DNA from 2 places in the Acetivibrio cellulolyticus CD2 genome. Region 1 is predicted to be linked to the other one. Evidence: a T-box and tRNA genes for the amino acid it is inferred to sense, from the RefSeq annotation. Region 1 holds a T-box; the other holds one or more tRNA genes.
What was found. The T-box of region 1 lies ahead of argS (arginine--tRNA ligase). A T-box ahead of a tRNA ligase gene usually reads a tRNA of that ligase, here a tRNA-Arg.
Positions count from the first base shown of each region.

Region 2: it has a tRNA-Arg gene. The T-box ahead of argS (arginine--tRNA ligase) is inferred to sense a tRNA for this amino acid. The anticodon was not compared.

Region 1 is NZ_JH556658.1:355,221-365,996, forward strand. It holds gene dndC (DNA phosphorothioation system sulfurtransferase DndC) at 1-1,303, opposite strand, end outside; gene dndB (DNA sulfur modification protein DndB) at 1,317-2,393, opposite strand; gene ACECE_RS0217400 (hypothetical protein) at 2,972-4,627, shown strand; gene ACECE_RS0217405 (hypothetical protein) at 4,620-5,924, shown strand; gene ACECE_RS0217410 (reverse transcriptase/maturase family protein) at 6,455-7,810, shown strand; gene argS (arginine--tRNA ligase) at 7,883-9,580, opposite strand; T-box leader at 9,633-9,844, opposite strand; gene ACECE_RS0217420 (helix-turn-helix domain-containing protein) at 10,056-10,472, opposite strand; gene ACECE_RS0217430 (ImmA/IrrE family metallo-endopeptidase) at 10,771-10,776, opposite strand, start outside.
Region 2 is NZ_JH556659.1:777,440-788,215, forward strand. It holds gene ACECE_RS0223350 (N-acetylmuramoyl-L-alanine amidase) at 1-1,851, shown strand, start outside; gene galE (UDP-glucose 4-epimerase GalE) at 2,125-3,114, shown strand; gene ACECE_RS0223360 (GerMN domain-containing protein) at 3,226-4,404, shown strand; gene rph (ribonuclease PH) at 4,503-5,282, shown strand; gene ACECE_RS0223370 (XTP/dITP diphosphatase) at 5,251-5,850, shown strand; tRNA gene ACECE_RS0223375 (tRNA-Gly) at 5,959-6,032, shown strand; tRNA gene ACECE_RS0223380 (tRNA-Arg) at 6,049-6,125, shown strand; gene ACECE_RS0223385 (clostripain-related cysteine peptidase) at 6,538-10,776, shown strand, end outside.

The sequences.
Region 1 (10,776 bases):
TAATGAACTTATTATTGTTAACTGATATAATCAGTTTACTCATTAATTCAAACTCAACGTTATATTCCTGACAATATTGTTTTAATTCTTCAATAACATCGTCATCATATATAGGCTTTTTATATTTATCCCAATCGAGTTCAATTCCTTTAACTTCTTTATATGTATCTACAAGCATTCTTCTTGAAAGGTCACCTTCATTATCCCATAATTCATCTATTTTTTTTAGTTCATCAAGAGTTATTAGCTTTATACCTGCTTCTCTTTCAACTATGTTTTCTGTTTCAAGAAGCTTTTTTAGAATTATTCTTCGACCATAAAGTGTAAATGGACCAAATCCTCTACTTCCATCACCTTTTTCATAAACATTACCATCTCTACGTTTTGTATCTCTCATGGTTGGGTCATTTCTTACACTAAGTAACCAAGTCCTAAATTCACGTAATGGTATAAGCCAATCTTCACCACTTTCAATAAATCCTTTTAGAGATTTATCTACCTTAACCATAGTACAAACCCAACACCCAAACCTTGTATTACCACACGTAGGCATGTCTTTGTCTTTTTTTGTATCAGTGATAGTAAATGGACATTCTCCGCCGTCTTCATTTTTGTACAATGATAGTAAGTAATTATTATCTGAACCCCATGGAGAAATACCGTTATTAGTGTTTAATAAAACATTCCATACATCTTCAGTTGTTAATTCAGTTATAGGATTATATACATAAGCATCTTCAATAACTTCGTGCTTGTTTAAAAGTTTACCAACAATTTTTCTTCCTTCAATTCTTCTGGCCCTAGCAATACTTTCGGCTTTTCTAACACCTAAAAGAACTACAACTCCGCCATCGGATTCAACTTTTTCTTTTATAAATCTATTTGATGGATTAATTTTTAATCTATCTGTACACCATCTAAATCCTGGTGGTTCAGGGGTAGGGTAACCAAGTCCTATTACCAGTGACCAGAATGTATCTTCCAATTTTGGGTGTACCATTTCTGCATAAATAGGTAAGTCCTGGTCTCTTGAGCTTTGTTTAATCATATCTGACATTTTCTTTAAATAGTCTATCACTATAGGATTTTCAACCATTGTGTCAGATGAAACAATATAAATGGGTTTAACCCTTTTTTCTCTAGGAAGTCTTTGCATCATTTGAAATACCAATTGACAAACGGTTGTTGAATCTTTGCCTCCACTAAAGCCGATTACCCAAGGCTTTAGATCATGAAGATACACAGATTCGATTTCATCCAAAATATCATTTATTGAATTTTCTTCAAAATAACTATTACTCATTTGTTTTATCCACCTAATAAATTAATGTGTCTTCCAGTGTTTTTTCTTCAGAATTCAATTCATAACCTAATAACTCTTTTATCTTGTTATATGTAAGTTTTATAGCTGTTGTATTTTTATTTATTTTGCCATTTGATGTTATTACTCGGCCTGTCCAATCTTTAACATTTGATCTACTCCAGTCAATTTTATTAAGACAGCTGATTTTATCAGAATAATCTTTGATTCCATTTTGATAAAAGTAATTTCCCAAATGTCCTAAAGCAATTAAAACTACACCATGAGCATTTATAAAGTTCTTTCTGCATTCATAAGCACTAAGCTTTTTAGACTTTACCTGATTCCATTCATAAATGGTGTTGCACAGTAAATTCCAATACTCTAAAACAAACTTCTCATCATTTTTACTTAAAATATCTCCACGTTTTTTACTTATAATACAGCTTATAGAACTATAAATGTTTGTTAAAGTGAAAAGCTTAGGTGAAAACTTTGATAAATTATCGGCTTCTTTATCTGTAAATTGCTTTAATAATGGGATTTCATCCAATACCTTTTTAACCAACAATGATAGTTGGTCTCTACTGTCGTATAAAATACCAATTGATTTTGTAGTGTTTTTAGCATGCTTATTTAAGTCCGCAAACATTTGCTGACTTCTTACTAGGCCTTTATCCTTAAAAAATACAACCGATATTGTTTCCTTTTCAAGTTCAGGATTTAATTTAAGAGCTTCTTCTATTGCTGCTCTTCGATGTTGACCGTCATTTATAAGGAATTTAGCGTCCATGGAAATATCAAGTTTACCCAAATCCATATCCATATATGATTCAAAAGACATTTCTCCATCAACTGATGCAGTGAGGGAAGAGAAAACATAGTCTTCCGGATTATCAATAATGTAATCAGTGATTTCGGGAATTCTTGTTGTATTTAATGTTCTTTGAGCCCTATATTCAGGAGGTAAATCAATTTCAGAAGTCTGAAATATTTTAGAAATAACTCGTAAAGGGCACATTGCTACATAATATTCTTTTTTTGCTTGTATCCCTTTAATTGCAGGGAATGAAAAAGTGAATTTTGAAGTCATGATATTCCTCTACGTACGTAAAATTTATTTCTACTTAAGTATATTTAAACTATGGTATTGAGTCAATACATAATTTGAAAGTTTTATTAGGCTATTATTGACGTAATATCTTTTTATGACATAACTGAATTTAAAAAAGAAATACAGGTCATTTGACGTTTGATAAGGTTTAGGGGTACAGGAATAAAGTGGTTTAAATTTGTAAAGTGATATGGTAAAATACTGGTAGGATTCTGAAATAGCCTTGATTAAGAGGTTACATATTGTTTTTTGAGTAAGTTAAAAGCAAACGAAGATGAATTGTACTACTAAAATTAATAATGTGGGAGTTGGTGAACAAAAGTTATTTTCAGCCAAAGTAAATATATTTATAGTATCAAAAGTAGTCATTTTACTTGAAAATTAATATGTGCATCCTAATATAAACGATAGAATAATTGGTGTAATGTATACTCATGTATTGAATTATTTTAAGTGTTGGATAGGTTCGGAATGAATAAAAATGATAAACTATAAAGTACTTGCAAGTTAACATAGATAAACTGTATTTCTTTACTATCAAGTGAGGAGGTAGAAGTATGCTTACTGTTGAACAGTATATTTTACAAATGAAGAAAAAGGACAAGATTGATGAATTTAATTTCCAGAACCATGCTGAAAATATGACTACTGTAATTAAGTATGTTATGGATTACTTTAATAACTACCTTAATCCTGAAGCTTATGATTATGAAAATATTAAAGTCGAACAAACTCTTTTGAAAATAAGTGAAGAAATTGGAAACTCATATCCTAAAAGTAAAGATTTTATACTTCGGTATTATAAAGAATATAAAAGTCGTATAGATCGGACATTAAAAAAGTACATATCTGATTTGAGATATTATGAGTTATTTTACTGCGAAGAAGACTATGAAAACGCAGTTAATTCATTTTGTAATAGCCCAAAAGTAAAAGGAACAGGTGTAGAAAATTATAAAGATGATTTGGTATTACTAGTGCAAGAGATTAAAGATAATGAAACTGAAAAGCCTTCCTTCTCAAGCTATATATACCTTGATGATTTGTTAATAGGCTGGGTTAAGAGTATATATATAGAATATAAAGTAAACGTAGTTCGATTTGTAGAAGACTATATGTGGAAATATAATGAACGGTATATTGAAAGAAAATATGATAGCAAATCTGAAACGCATTATCGCATTAATAGATATAATCACAGATACAACAATAATCCCTTTTCAATTGATGAAGTGTACCAAGAGAATTGTAACCGTCCTTTTATCGAAGGGAAAAAAGGTGAACTGGAAATGCTCATGATGTACAATTGGATATTTGATAATGTAGAAGATTCGGATTACTGGTCTGAGTATGTTAATCTTTGTGTTTCAACTGGAAGAGTCAAAATAGTAAAAAACATTAATGCTCTGTTTCCTGTTAAAGTAAAAGATATTGCTTACCCGCCAGATGTTCAGTGCAGTAAATCATTTATCGAAACATATAATGGTTTCATTAATAATGATCCAGGAACATCATATATTCTCCGGCTATCATATAATAAGGACAATGATATTATATGGAAGGATGAGAAGGAATTATCGAACGTAATAATTAATTTGCATGAAGCTTTTTCAAAATACCGACCTCCTGCTGTTATAGAGATTTTTCCGCCGATAGTATCAAACAATTATGGGGAAGAAGATTTTTTTCAAAAATATAATATATTAGAAAAAGCCATGAAAAAATATACTGATTTGAAAATCGTTATGATCAATGCTCCTGAGAGGCACTATTCAAAACCCAAATACTTGATGCAGACAGTTGAAGATATATTAAATATAAGAAAGACAGTCAAAGAGAGAAAATATCATATGAAACTTGTAATTGATATTCCTTCGCTTTTTAAAAAGAAATGCTATGGGCATGAATTAGAAGAGAAATTGGACAAGTTAAGTGAAATAAGAAATTGCATATTAGGAATTCACTTGTCTAACATTCATGATGTTTATAGCATTTTTAGCGAAATAAGAAAAGAAGACGATGTATACTTAAATACATATGGTTACCATAAGTATTCGGATTTTCTTGGAGGTATCTCTGCACTTTTCAATGATAATATATGCCGTTATTTTGTTCCGGAAAGTATAGTCAGCAGAGAGGATCTTGAAGAGCTTGTTGATGTCCTTCTCAGGGGTGGATTCTCATTTTGCGTAGAGGAGCAAAAGTATGTATAATGAAGATGATTTTCTTAATGAAAGGGAAAAACTATACAATGAGGTATGGAATGAGCCAATGACGACAGTTGCAAAGCGTTATGGCTTATCTGATAATGGATTGCGAAAAAGGTGCATTAAGCTTGAAATACCTTTACCGCCTGTGGGGCATTGGGCAAAACTCCAAGCAGGTAAAGAATCGGTTCCGAAGCCTAAATTGCCACCTATAAAAATAATTAAGCAATCTATAAATATAGAGGATAAAAAACATATTATCGAAATTAAAGATATTTCAAACATACCAGACAGCAAGCTTGAGGTTTTGGATGGAATGGAGCTTCTGACTCTGGAATCAAAAGAAAGGTTTATTCAATGGTGTGAAAAAATTCAAGTTCCTAAACAAATTGATAATTATAACAAATTAATAATTGAATATCAAAAAGAAAATCAATATAGAAAAGCAAGAGATGAAGAACATAAATTCCATGATATTTTTAGATACACCGATTTCTTTTGGTCTATCCAGCATAAAACGCCATATCGCGAAAATATAGCTGTTTTGCCGATATCAGTCTCAGAAAAACAAATCAACCGGGCACTGAGAATAATAGATACTTTGATCAATTTGGTTAGTGAACTAGGTGGAAAGATAATTATTAATCATGGTAATAAGGACAATGCCATATTCATGGTTTTTAATCATGAATTTTCTTTTGAAATGAGTGAAATCATGATTAAGCAAAGATCTAAATTGCTGGATTATAAGGAAAGTAGTATATATACAGAATTCAAACCAATGTATGAAAAGATGTATAGTGGGTTGCTGAAAATTGATTTTGTTGAGCAGCTTAACAATCAGTCTAGAGAAAAATGCTACAAAAGGCTATGCTTTCAAGATTCTTCAAAAGAACTGCTTGAAAAGCAACTGGGTGAAATATTCATATCTTTGTTCAAAATTGCAAATGAAGCGTCGATTGCTAGATATATTTCACAGCGGGAATATGAAAAAAGAAGGAAGGAAGAGAAGCGGCTTTACGAGATTGAAGCAGAGAACTTAAAAGAAAAACAAAGAATAGAAGCGAAAAACCAACAACGAATTAAATTTAATCAGGATATAGATCGCCATATTGAAGAATGGTTTAAATATCAGAATCTAAAGAAATATATCAATGACCTAAATGAGTTACTGCCAACGATAGCTGATCCGGAATCAAAGGAAATAATCGAGGACTATCTTTTGCTCTTAAGAGATAAAGCAGAGAAAGTTAATCCTATTAATGATATTATAAAAGAAATAAAATTGCTTCAAGATGAATAAAATTAAAAATAGAGTAAGTGCAGAGAAGTCATACCCATAGATTATAACAAAGAAATAAACCAGAGCTCTGATGGGCTATAAAATGGTTTTGCATATACATATACAATCTATTTGACACTAAACCTGGAATCGTGACTTAATAATTCAAACGGTAGTGTTTATAACTAATTATTCTGTTTTTTGACAATTATTCGTTATAGTGATATAATAAAATTGCCTTATGTTATGACATAGGGGACGAGGATTGTTGTCAACTCCTGAAGGTAATTATTTACTAATTCTTTCAGAGCTGAAACCAGTTTGATAATTACGATTATCCACATAATTGTTTCTATTAAACTCCTTTCCTTATATTCTATTATACTATAGATATATATTGAACGTATAAAGGATAGCTGGTTCAAACACAAAAGTACTTATGTACTTACTTCTCATGGTTAGTAACAAATTAATACCAAGTTGGGTTATACCTATCAGCAAGGAGATGCTATCCCTCGCACTGATAGGTATTACGCTATATTGAGGTGAAAATGACTCTTCAAGAATGGGTGCAAAAAAACCAAAAAGCAAAGAGATATGCACATTTTGATAAAAGAGTATCTTTAAAAAAGATTTTGACTTATATTAGTGAGCCGGATAATATAAGTCATCATGGGTTCTATCCATTTATTCATTATACAAAAGTATTTAATAAGTATAGTAATGGTAAAATAAAGAAGAAAGAAAGAGAGCTTAATTACTCTGCACATATTGATAGATACATTTATTCTTATTATGGATTTTTACTAAATCAAAAATATAATGATAGAGTTTTTCAAGATGGGCTAAATGATGTTTCTTTAGCTTACAGAGATAATTTAGGAAAGAATAATATTCACTTTGCAAAAAGTGCTGTAGATAAAATCCGAGAAATAGGAAAATGTTATATTATCGTAGGCGATTTTACAAACTTTTTTGATCAGTTAGATCATAAGTACCTCAAAGATATGCTATGTGATTTATTACAAGTCAAATTGTTGCCAGATGATTATTATGCTGTATTTAAAAATATAACGAAGTACTCAAAATGGGAATTGATTGACATCCTAAATTATTATGGACTAGCTGTTAATGAAAAAGGAATAAAAGAACTAAATGAAAAACATGTTGTTTTTACTTTAAAGGAATTCAAAAGATTAAAAAAGATAGATCAAAACAATCCCAAACCTAATAAAAATAATTATGGAATTCCGCAAGGCTCAGCAATTAGTGCGGTATTATCAAATATTTATATGCTTAAATGCGATAAAATCCTCAATGATTATGTAAAAAAATATAATGGACTATACATGCGATATAGCGATGATTTTATTATTGTATTACCTAAGATAACAGAAGACGTATTTAAGGATCAATTTCAATATATAAACACAACTATAAAATCAATACCTTACCTTATATTACAACCAGATAAGACTCAAGTTTTCTGCTATACGGATACTTGTTTAATTAGTTGCAATACTTTAGTAATGCCAGATATTCAGAATAGACAAAATAGAATTAATTATCTAGGGTTTACATTTGACGGTAAAGAAGTTACGATAAGAGATAAAACGATTACAAAATATTACTATCGAATGTATAGAAAGCTAAAAACAATAGTAAAAAATAATGGAATAACAAAAAATGGGAACCGGATTAGTTGCGAAAATGTTTATTATAAATATTCTAGTAAAGGCGCTCGGATAATAAAAGAAAATGGACAACAAAAGAATAGAGGAAACTTTATTACATATGTGCAAAGAGCTGAAAAAATTTGGGGACCTGAAGAACCTATTAATAGATCCACTAAAAATCATTTGTTAAAAATTCGAAGACAGTTGGATAAATTAAAACAAAATGGCTAAATTGATGTATAAATGTCTGGTAGCTCATCAACATTATGTCATGTTGGCAGCTACCAGATATTTTGCAATTGCCTACATTCTTTCAGGGCATTCTATTCCTAATAAGGACATTCCGTTTTTTACAACAATTTTTACAGCTTTGCAAAGAGCTATCCTGGAATACTTTAATTCATCTTCACTGCTTAAAATGGGGTTGAAATGATAAAATTTGTTATAGCTTTGAACAAGATCAATAAGGTACTTTGAAATAATCGAAGGTTCATATTCATTTGAAGCACTTTCTACAATGTCAGGAAATTTTGCTAAAAGTTTTACAACATCATATGAATCTCCTTCTGCTAAAAGGCTGTAGTTTATACCCAAATCTTCTGAGTTTTCTACCTTTTTTATAACACTACAGATCCTAGCGTAAGTATACTGAATGTAACAAGAAGTCTCTCCCTCAAAGTTTAATACCTTTTCCCAAGCAAAGACTGAGTCCTTTATTCTTTTGTTCTTCAGTGCACTGAATTTTATAGCTCCGATCCCAACCATTCTGGAAACTTCCTCTTTGCCTTCAAGTTCAGGGTTTTTTTCTTCTATAATTGCCAGTGCTTTTGACACGGCTTCGCTCAAAACATCATCCAAAAATACAGCCGTCCCTTGTCGTGTACCCATAGAGCTACTTTCAAGACTTATCATTCCATTAGCAACATGAACAAGGTTTTCAGCCCATGGATATCCCATTTTTTCTATAACCTTAAAAAGCTGCTGGAAATGTAAATTCTGCTGTGTAGCAACACAATATAAAATTTTATGGAAATCATATGTTTCCTTTCGATAAAATATTGCTGCCAAGTCACGAGTTGCATACAAAGTAGCACCATCGCTTCGCAAAATAATGCAAGGTGGCATATTAAATTCAGATAAGTCAACAATATGTGCTCCTTGGCTTTCCTGAAGCAAGCCTTTCTCTTTTAGTTCATTAATAACGGGCTCCATCTTATCATTAAAAAAGCTCTCTCCATTCCATGAATCAAAGTCTATTTTCAAGACACCAAGTATTCTTTTAAACTCAGAAATACTGATATCCCTAAACCACTTCCATAGCTTTACGTATTCATCTTTTCCATCTTCTATAGCTTTAAATGCAGCCCTTCCTTCATCATCCAAGCTCTTATCTATTTTTGCTTCTTTGTGAAATTTAACGTAAATCTTAACAAGCTCTTTAATAGGATTTTTCTCAATTTCAGCGTTGTTACCCCATTTTTTATAAGCAACAATCAATTTTCCGAATTGTGTTCCCCAATCTCCTAAATGGTTAATTCCAACACAATTATATCCTAGGAATTTGAAGATTTTATAAAGTGAATTTCCTATAACAGTTGTAGGTAAATGGCCTATATGAAAAGGTTTTGCAATATTTGTTGCACAATAATCGAGGACTATGTTTTTTCCTTTACCAACATCAGAACTACCAAAGTTTTCTCCCTGCTCTTGAATCTTCTTAAGGACAATAGTAGTGAAATTAACCTTCTCTGCATAAAAGTTAAGATATCCACCAATGACACAGATTTTTTCTATACACTCAGGCTTAGTTATTTTATCTGCCAACTCTCCGGCAATTATATGGGGTGCTTTTCTTAGCGTTTTGGAGAGCTGAAAGCATGGAAAGGAATAGTCGCCCATATCATCATTGGGAGGTATTTCAATCAATCTTTCTATTTCATTTTTATCTAAATTCACATGATTTAAAATAGCGTTTATAACTTCTTCTTTTATTGTTTTCATAATCCTTCCACTCCTTATACGCTAAAAGTTAAAATAAAAAACTCCTATCTCAAATAGAGACGGAGTTGCCGTGGTACCACTCTGATTGGTGTATATACTAATAGACACCCACTCATATCTTTATCGCAGATATACGTTTCCCATACTATTATTTCAAGGAAATTCTCCCTGGCTCTCTTCATAATTTTCTTGTTATCAGGCTTACACCAGACCCTGACTCGCTTAAACAATAAAAACTATTACTCTCCAGATCATCGAATTACAATATTGATAATTTTAAATATTATATTGCAAACTTCGATAATAATCAATATAAATTTTGCAGCTTATTCGAAATACACAGCAACAATAAAGAACTGTATAAACCAAATTAATCGTAAATCTATCATTGTAGAAAGTACAGCAGCCTTCTTTTTATTTATAAGATCATCTAATTTCATTTTATCACCATGGAAAAAATTTGGTTAGTGATTGATTATTCAGTTGTGTCTTCAATATATTTCTTAGGAACAAACTTCTTGTTATTATCCTTGGCCCTCCAATACAATTCTGTTATTGCTCTAAAAACTTTTTCCTTATCGTCCTCATTTAATTCAGTACAGGCAAAAAGACCGCCAACTTCTTCAACCAGTTTTTTTGCATCTTTTTTTCTACTAGAACCGTATTTTTCTGATGCTTCCTGAATGAAATTAGCTTTTTCGGTCATAAGTTCTTCAATTGTTGTATTTAGTACCTTACAGAGTCTATTTAGGATAGAAACATCTTTTGGATAACGTTTATTGCTTTCATAGTTTTGAATAGAACGTAAGGAAAGTCCGGCATTATTAGCTAATTCTTGTTGGCTCATTCCAGCAATAGTTCTTAACTCCTTAATTTTGTCACCAAATAACATACAATTTACTCCTTCATTATATAAAACTTATAACGCAACAGTGTTCGTGCTATTGTATTGACAAGCTAACAATAGTATCTGCATAATACAAATTATATCATATGCAACAACGTTCGCATTAAATGTATCATTTTATTAAAATAAATGTCAATAAGTAAATTCATGGAGGTAAACTATGCGAAAAGAAAGTAATGAGGTTTTTTACAACGACTTATATACTGAAGGTATTCCAAGCTCTTTTATCAAGAAATTTACCAAATAAACATGGTTTGTTTGCCAATAATGGCAATTATAAATCTTAATA
Region 2 (10,776 bases), on a different contig from region 1:
GCATTGATTAAGTCAGTTAGATATGCTGGAAAAGACGCAGACGGTGCAAGAGTTGTTATAGATACAAAGACGGCTCTTCAGTATAAGCTGGTTGAAAGTAACGGGTCTCTTATAGCATATGTTGCAAAGAGTATTGATTTAATTTCATCTACAACATCAAGAGGTGAAGTAGATAGGGCAGAAGAAAATAAACTTAGCGTAAGTTATAAGAATGAAGAAAACCATGAAAAAGTAAAAATGTCTTTAAATGACTACTCTGGTTACAACATTATAAAGCAGTTGGAACTTAATCGTATTGTTATTGATTTTCCTAATTCATCTGCACCAAGTATCGAACAGAAAATAAATATAAAAAGCAGTCAGATAGAGAATATAAGGTATGCTGGTGTGAATAATTCATCGTCGAGAGTAATTATTCAGCTAATTGCTCAGTGCCAATATGTTGTTGTTGAAGAAGCTGGAGCGCTTACAATAAATATAATTCCAAGCGTTACGGGGGACGTTTCCCAAACCGATGACGACCAAACTAGTGCAACCACCAAAGTAACTCCAAAACCAACAGTAGTTGTTACACCAAAATCAACAATGACTGTTACACCAACACCAACAGCTATAGTAACTGCAAAACCAATCAACACAGGTAGTGAAGATTCAATAAAAATTGAATATAACTATAGTGAGGGCACTGAAAAGGTTATAATATGGGCAAAAGATTGTAAAAGCTATAATATATGGAGGATTACAGGACCTGACAGAATTGTTCTGGATATCCCTAATTATAAAGCAGGCAAGGAACAGAAGTTAGATATATCCAGCAGTAATATTAGTTCAATAAGGTCAGCGCAATTTGAGGAGACTACTGCGCGAGTTGTAATTGATGTAATCGGTCAACCACAATACAAAGCTGTCAAGTCAGATGAGCAGATTGTACTTACAATAGAAAAACCTTTATATAAAAATATTACTTACAGCAATAGCGGCGACAGAGTATACTTCACACTGAATGGAGCTAAACTTACTGAAGGTGGAGAGGAACTTAAAAAGTTATATACTGATAAGTATGATTATGACAACAGACTGTACACTGTAACATTTCCAAGTGAGCTTGCAGATTTAGGAAGTGGCATTATAGATATAAACGACAATATTGTTAATGATGTTAATGTAGAAACTAATGCTGACACGAAACAAACCACTTTAGTGTTCAGTACAAAGGAAAGATTCAATTATGAAATAATAACGAGGGCTTCTGAAAATAACACTACAATAACTCTTTTAAAGGAAATATCAAATAAAGACCAACTTGTTGTTATAGATGCTGGTCATGGTGGTAGTGACCCTGGTGCCTCATATGGGGGAGTATACGAGAAGGATCTGAACCTTGATATTGCAAAAAGGCTTAATAAACTGCTTGAGAGCAAGGGTATCAAGACATATATGACGAGAGAGGATGATAGTTTTGTAGGCCTTTATGAAAGAGCATATATAGCAAACAATATGAATGCAACTCTATTCATAAGTATTCATAACAATGCTTATCATTCGAAGTATAAAGGCACTGAGACTTTATATTATCCGTCAAGTGCAGATAGTACAGGTTTTTCCGGCAAGAGGTTTGCAGAGTTGATTCAAAATGAAATGGTAAATGATTTAGGCACATATGATAGAGGAATTGTTGAAAGACCGAATCTAGTGGTGCTAAAAGCAACGAAGATGCCTGCAGCACTTGCGGAGGTTGCATTCTTAACAAATAGCGGAGATTTGGCAAAACTAAAGTCTGAAGAATTCAGACAAAAAGCGGCACAAGCGCTTTGTGATGCAATACTTCAATCTCTTGAGGAAGTTAAATAGATTAGAAGCAAATAAGGCTAGAGGGTGAAATTATAGCCGAAGTTATATATTTAGCATTCCTATGTTAATTTTAAAGAGCTAGGGTCAGAGAGTGGTCAAACGCCACTCTCTTTTTATGAAGTCGTAATTCCTATAGTGTTCGAGTTCTAGGACATAATGTGCATAACAAATACTGGCATTAATTGCTGTTTTGTGCTATTATTATATATTGTAAATAACGGGGACAAAATGAATTTAAATTAATAGATAGATAAAATGAAAGGTTGTGTTAAAATGGCTGTACTTGTAACTGGTGGAGCAGGCTATATTGGAAGTCATACTGTTGCAGAGCTTCTAGAAAGGAATGAAGAAGTAATAATTGTTGATAATCTTGAAAAGGGTCATAAGCCTGCTGTTCTTGGAGGAAAACTTATAGTTGGAGACCTGAGGGACAAGGAATTTATAAAAAATGTATTTCTGCAAAATGATATAGAAGCAGTTATACACTTTGCTGCTTATATTGAAGTTGGTGAAAGTGTTACAGACCCACTAAAATATTATAATAACAATGTTGCGGTTACTTTAAATTTACTTACCGCTATGAAGGAAGCGGGAGTAAAAAAAGTAGTATTTTCTTCAACTGCTGCTACTTATGGTGAACCTGAAAATATTCCAATACTTGAGACAGATAGGACATTCCCAACGAATCCATATGGAGAAACAAAGCTGTCTGTTGAAAAAGCTTTAAAATGGTCTGATGGGGCATATGGTATCAAGCATGTTATATTAAGGTATTTTAATGCCTGTGGAGCGCATATAAGCGGTAATATTGGAGAAGATCATAGTCCCGAATCACATCTTATACCGCTGATTATTCAGGCTGCTATGGGTAAAAGGGACTCAATCAAGATGTTTGGAAATGACTATAATACTCCCGATGGAACTTGCGTAAGGGATTATATACATGTATCAGATCTGGCACAGGCACATTATCTTGCTTTACAGAAACTCAGGAATGAAGATAAAAGTGATATATACAACCTTGGAAATGGAAAAGGTTTTTCGGTTAAGGAAGTAGTTGATGTAGTAAGGAAGGTTACTGGTAAGAGTATCACTGCTGTTGATGCGCCGAGACGTCCTGGCGACCCTGCTATATTGGTAGCATCTTCAGAAAAAATCAAGAAGGAATTGAACTGGAAGCCTAGGATGAATGATCTGGAGACAATAGTAAGTACGGCATGGGAATGGCATAGTAAACATCCAAATGGATATAATGACAAGTAAACGAGCAGATTATATGAATTATTAGAAAAAATTACCTAAAGAATTATAAAATTCTTCATATCTGTCTATACTTACAGTAAAATTAAAATTTTACAGTGAGGAGCATCAGATATGAAGAATTTTTTATGCTTTTTGTTAATTTCAGGAGTATTACTCTTTTCAGGGTGCCAGAACCCTTTAGAAGGAATTGATGATGTACAAACGCGCTTACAAAGTATAAAGACATCAAGCGAACAACAAAATACAGCAAATGCAGATAAAGACGAAGTTACTGTGCACAATGCAAATATAACCGAAAGTAATTCTGATATAAGCGAAGACAATTCAAATAGAAATGTTGAAGTCAGAACAAATATCAAACAAACGCCTAATACTCAAGAGAGCAGAGATATAAATAATAACGCCAGCAGCGGGAAAACAACAGTTGGCACATTGTCTGTAACTGCTTATTATAAAGATGCTGATGGTTCTTTAATACCTGTTACAAGGGATATAGCAAAAGAAGAAGGTATTGCTAAAGCGGCACTAAGATCTATGATTGACAATGAAGTAAATAGAGAAGCGTTAAAATCAATAGGTTTATATCCGATACTTCCAGAAGGTACTGAGATATTGGGCATAAGTATAAAAGAAGGTATTGCTGTAATTGATTTTAACAGCAAGTTGTTGAATTATAAGACTGAACTGGAAGAGCGGAACATTTTTGCAGGTATAGTGTATTCGCTTACCGAGTTTAAAACAATAAAAGGTGTTAGGATTCTGATAAACGGTTATGAGAAAGAAAAACTTAAGTACTCGGGAAACATTTCCGGTAACCTTGGAAGAGATAATATCCTTATAAATTCCGAAAAATTAAATGCTGAAAGTAAGATTATGAAACTTGACATATATTTGTTTAAATATTTGAATGATAAGTACGAATATATACTGCCTGTTTCAATGGAATATATAGGTGTAAATGAAGATATGCTTCCTGAGGAAATTGTTAGATCATTATCAAGAAAGCCGGAAACTGATCGCCTATTTACTCAAATGCCAGAAAATGTTGAGCTTGTTGACTGTAGTATAAAGGATAAATTGCTTACTTTGGATTTCAACAAAAAAATTAAAGATTATGGTGGAAATGCAAGAGAAGAGGGACTATTAAAACAGATTCTTTATTCAATGAAGCAAATAAACGGAGTAGAGAAAGTTAGAATTCTAATAGAAGGTGAAAAAGATGACCTTCCTGAAGGCACAGATATCTCAAAGGATTTATTATTACCTGCGAAAATAAACAAAGCAAACTAAAAAACTTTAGCAATAATTACATAAATAAGTTGAAATCATTATTTGTTTTAGATAGTATATTACTTAGAATAAAAAATGTAAACGAAGGGTTGGGGACCATATTGAGAATTGACGGAAGGGAAAAGTCGAACCTTAGGAAAGTAAAGATTACGAGGAATTACATAAAACATGCAGAGGGTTCTGTCTTAATTGAGATGGGGGATACAAAAGTTATTTGCACTGCATCGGTTGATGATAAGGTTCCGCCTTTTAAGAAGAATTCAGGAGAAGGCTGGGTTACTGCAGAATACTCTATGCTTCCGAGATCTACAGGGGTTAGAAATCAGAGGGATATTAGCAAATTAAAGCTCAATGGAAGAAGTCAGGAAATACAAAGGCTTATCGGAAGAGCATTGAGATCTGTAGTAAATTTCCATGCTTTAGGCGAAAGGGCTATAATAATCGACTGTGACGTTATACAGGCCGATGGGGGAACTAGAACTGCTTCTATAACAGGAGCTTTTGTTGCCATGGTAGATGCCTGCAAAAAGCTTGTTGAAGATGGGGTCATTGAAAAAATACCCATAACTGATATGGTTGCAGCTGTTAGTGTTGGAATTATCGGTGATGAAGAAATGCTTGATTTGTGTTATGGAGAGGATTCCAATGCTGTTGTGGATATGAATGTAGTTATGACATCCTCAGGCGAATTTATTGAAGTTCAGGCTACTGGAGAGCAGTCTCCATTTCGAAGGGACCAGCTAAATAAGTTGCTTGACCTTGCAGAGGTTGGGATAAAAGAACTGATCAGTATACAGAAAGATGTTTTGGGTCAGGTGTCAAATGAAATTGGGAGAGTCACAAAAGATGAAAAAGTTTATAGTAGCGACAAAGAATAAGGGTAAACTAAGGGAAATAGAAGAAATATTAAGTGGTATGAACCTTGAAGTTGTTTCGATGGAACAGGTTGGTATAGATGAAGATATAGAAGAGTATGGCAGCACTTTTGAAGAAAACGCTCTCATTAAAGCTCGTGAAGTACATAAGATTACGGGTGAACTTGTTATGGCTGATGATTCTGGTCTTGAGGTAGATGCTTTAAGCGGTGCTCCAGGCATTTATTCTTCAAGGTTTGCGGGTGAAGGTGCAAGTGATGCGGACAGAAATAACAAACTGCTTGAATTATTAAAGGATGTACCCTTTGAAAATAGAAAAGCGAGATTTGTTTGTGCCATAGCTGTTATACTTCCAGATGGAAATCACTTTACGGTGAGGGGAACTTTTGAAGGGTTTATCGGAATTGAGCCTGTTGGAGCAAATGGTTTTGGATATGATCCTCTTTTCTTTTTGCCTGAGTACAATAAAACTGCAGCACAACTGGAGGCTGCAAAAAAGCATGAAATAAGTCATAGAGGCAAGGCACTTAATCTAATGCTTGCTGAGTTGAGAGAACGGTTAATACAATAGGATAATAATCCTAAAAAAATATTTAAAAATAGTGTTGACAAAATGTAATGATGTTTGTATAATATAAAAAGTCGGCGGTGCGGTTAACGCATACAATACGACTTTAATGCGGGTGTAGTTCAATGGTAGAACATCAGCCTTCCAAGCTGATTGCGTGGGTTCGATTCCCATCACCCGCTCCAAAAAAACTTTATATATCTGCCTGTAGCTCAGTTGGATAGAGCAACGGACTTCTAATCCGTTGGCCGGACGTTCGAGTCGTCTCAGGCAGGCCACTTAAAAGCCCAGAATAGTAAATGTTCTGGGCTTTTGTTATATCTTGAATTTAGTTTACGTAAAAATATTAATCCCGCCATGTAATTCCGTTCCGGTTATATACTTTAGTAACCAAATCCTATAATTAGAAAAACTCAAAAAACATGACAAACTGCTGAAAAGTTGTGACAAACTGCTATGCATTATCATGATATAATTTCCGTGTATAATGATGCAATGCTACTACATTTTTCGTGCAAAAATTTTCATTCTAAAATCAGGCTTTAGCTAAATCATGTAATTGGATACATTAGTACACAAGTAAAACATAAATAAAAATTCAGGGGGGCTATATGAATTTCAATACAAGTTGACAAAATTCACAAATCTTATGTTAATTCAAAATTTTGTACGTGGGGGGATTACTATAATATGAAGAGAAGATTAGATATTAATAAAATTATTTTTTTTGTATTTACTATAATAATGGCAATATATTGTTTTTGTGGAATTAGTTATGCAGAAGATATTTCTGTCAAGGTTTCTATAAATGGAGATGCATCATACACAAATGATAGAAGTGTATCTGTGGCATATAGTATTTCAGGAGGTACCGGGCCATATACAATTTCAATGTCTCAAGGTGAAAATGTGGTCCAAATAAATGATAGTGGTGCTAGCGGTAAATATTTATTCACATTGACAGATTCAAATGGTTATAAAACAATTGTGGTGGATGTTGCCGACTCGAAAAGTACCCTGGGTTCCGGTTCCGACTCAATTACTCTTGATAATGAAGCACCTGTCACAACTGCATCGATTTCCGGATATAATGGAAAACATGATGACTGGTATGGCTCACAAGTGTTTGTAAGTCTGAATGCAAAAGATAGTGGTTGCGGTGTAGATAGTACGTATTACAAATTTGATAGTGAAACCAACTGGAATTATTATTATGGAGGATTTACAACTCAACTAAGTGAAGGGAAGCATAAACTCTACTACTATTCTAAGGACAGTTTGTTTAATGAAGAGTACGAAAAGAGTACATCAATTAATATCGACAAGACTCCTCCTCAAATAACAGCGATAACTCCAAAAGGTGCTGTTCTTTCTGAACCGACATGTACTGTAGAAGTTACGGTAGGTGATGTTGCCTCAGGTTTATATTCTGTCAATATTGGAGAAGCAGCAGGATGGCTTTCAAACGGAAGGTATGTAAGAACTGTACAGCTTGTACCTGGTAATAATACTATAAAGGTAAAGGCAGTTGACAATGTGGGTAATACTTCTACTGATTCTACTACCGTAGTTTATGATCCAAAACCTGAAATTCAAATTAATCGCCCGGTTGATAATGCTACAGTGTACACTGAAAAAGTTAATTTAGGATGTTCTCTGAGTGATCTGGGCGGAAATCTGGCATCTTATACAGTTATTAACGGTTCCTACACTAAAACGGTACCTATTACATCAGGATACGCTTATACTGTTAGTGAAGATATTCCACTGACAAGAGGAAAAAATGAAATCAAAATCATTGCAACTGACAGCAATTCAAGTACAAGCGAGAAAAAGATAACCGTTATCTGGAAAAAAAGATGGACTGTAATTGCTTATATGGCAGGAGATAATACTTTATCGGGCAATTTGATGTCTGACATTGAAGAAATGAGGGGAGCTGGTGACAGTGCCAATTATGATGTTATAGCGGCATATGATGGAAGTGGCAAAGCTGATTCTGCGTGCTATAAAGTAACCTCACAGAGCCTGAGTTCCTCTAAAATACCATTGAGGAATGTATTTGCAAATCCCGTTAGTGATAACGAGTTGAATACTGGAGATATGGAAACACTTAGTGATTTTATAAAATACTCAATTACAAATTATCCTTCTGATCAATACTTCCTTTTATTAAGTTCACACGGATACGGCTGGCAATCAATCTGTCAGGACGATACCCAAGGTACGGGCTTTCATCTGCAAAAACTGAAAGTTGCACTTTCAGGTTATAAGTTTGATGTTACACTTATGGATGCTTGTCTGATGTCTATGATTGAAGTTTCTTATCAGTTAAACGGTATTACAGACTATCTGGTTGCCTCCGAAAATAACATAGCGGGTGGAGGTAATGATTTTACTACACTTCTGAGGAACCTTGGCAATAATTATTCTTCAGGAAGTAATTCAGATGATAGGAACTTTGCATCAAATATTGTTGATATTTATAGAAATCAATATCAATCTGAGACACAGAAACAGAGAAGCCTTATTGCTATGGATATAAGTAAATTATCGAATGTGACTACTCCTATTGATAATTTAGCAAGCTGTCTTTTAAATAAAGATTTCTATTCAAAACACTATAAAGAAATTAATAAAGCAAAGGAAGAGGCATTGAGGATTCCTTCACTATGGGATTTATCAACTACACCCCCATCTTTACCCCAGGCATCCGAATTTGGAGATGTATTCAGTTTTGCTTATAAGTTAAAAAACAGCATTAGTGATCCTGATTTGGTCAGCAGGGCACAAAGTGTAATGGACAGCATAGATGCCAGAAATAGTACATTGATAATAAATGAGTGGCATAATATACCGACTACTGTTCCTGCACCGGTTACAGAAAACTTGCCGCACGGGTTATCGATTTATCTTCCTATGTATCCTGAAAATTATGACCTCAGATATAATGATCTTGATATGTCAAAGCAGCATTTATTATGGCCGGCATTTATTAAAAAAGACATAACTCCACCTGAGTTTGTTTCCCAATTCAATCCAGGCACAAATACAAATTTATCAAATTTGTGCAAACTTGAGTACAGGGTTAGAGATACATATTCAACGGCTAATTGTACCATTCGTGCTTCCATAGTGGATTCTTCCAACAAAGAGAGAAGTGTGATCAAAAACTGGGAGAGTGTAACTCAAAATCCCGATATCTCATCTCCTTTGCATGAAATAACCTTTTATGCTACCGAATTAATTGGGGGCAGCAGATATTTGCTTCCAAACGGCAGCTATAAGCTTGTTGTACAAATAAAGGATGCTGGTGATAACGAATATAAAGAGTCTTATGATTTCGAAGTCAAGATACCTAAAAAGGATCTTCTATGTACCGTTGAAACTCCGAAAAATAGTTTGAATCAATCCATTTCGGTTCCTGATGCGGATATAGCTTTTATATTTGTCAACCCTTCATCACCTTTGAACAATTTAATTGTAGCTAAAGGAAAAAGCAATAGTAATATGCAGATACCTAAAGTAACTACATTTTCATTAAGCGTGAGTAAAAAGGGTTACGAAAGCATATCAAGAGATATAACTGTACAGGATACATCGACAGGTATTCTGAGTACTAGCTTTAGACCGATACTTCCTGGTGAAGCAGGATTTGTAGAGGATTTTAAAAATGTTGACAGCGATAGCGATGGTATACCTGATTTTTGGGAATATAAGTATTGGAAGTCGTGGAAGAATACTCCTGCAAGTTGCGACTTAAGCAAAAACGACAGTGCTGATGATTTGGATAAGCTGTATTCAAATCCTCAAAGGAGGACCAAACTTGGTGATGGATTAACCAATAAGGAAGAATATGATCTTCAGACTTACTTTGCAGATCTGGATCCAGGTCAGATTGATCTTTTAATGGAAGTTGATTATATAGAGACCAGACCACTTGCTGTAAATGGCACTACGCGCAATTATGTACCCAAAGCTGAGGCCATCAATACAATGAAAGATTCTATTGAAAAAGAGGGTATTAAAGTTCATTTCAGTTCTGAGGGTAAGAAAATTGTTGTTTCAAATTATACAGACAAACCAGAGGCTTCTGTGGATGAACTGAAAAGCCTGCTTTCTCAGAATCTTGGAACATATACCTATAGCAATTCGGACAAGGATACAGATATTATTCATGCCATATTTGCACCCGGATGGACTAAAATTACGGGATTATCCAATACTGATTCAAAAAGTATGGCGGGATTATATTTGGGAGAAGAAAAAGGATTGTTCGTCTTTGATCTACAAACCAAATGTATTGTCAACAACAGAGTAGAAGTAATCACTGCGGAAGCTGATAAAAAGATGGCTTTAGATAAGCATGAAGGTTACATACTTGCTCACGAAATTGGACATGCACTATCATTAAACGATAGGGATACGGGAGTAAATGATGAAATAATGTATCGGCAGTTGTCTGATAAAACACTATCTATTAGCGGAATCAGGAAATTTACTGATAAAGATATTGAAGATATGAAATTTGCACCATTATTCGGACTTTCAGGGTATTTTGCAGATATGGTTAAATACAAGCCGATAGTTTTCTATAAAGAATTATTGCCATATCGTGGAGTAGGTCCATATACCATAGATGTTTATATTCAGGACCTTGATTCTCATCAGGCTGGTAATAACGGTCGAAAATTGTACTATACTACAGATGATGTTGAAGGTACTGGCAGTATAACATGGCATTCTGTAAATATGACCTATACAGATGATCCGGATGTTTACGGTGATGAGTTTGACTATAGTGCTTCCATACCGGATATGCCTGAAGGAACAGTTATACACTATTATATTGAAGCTACAGATGAAGACGGTAACAGAACAACATCTCCGGAAAGTGACCTGACATCGGGGCCGCCTGCTGAGTTATAC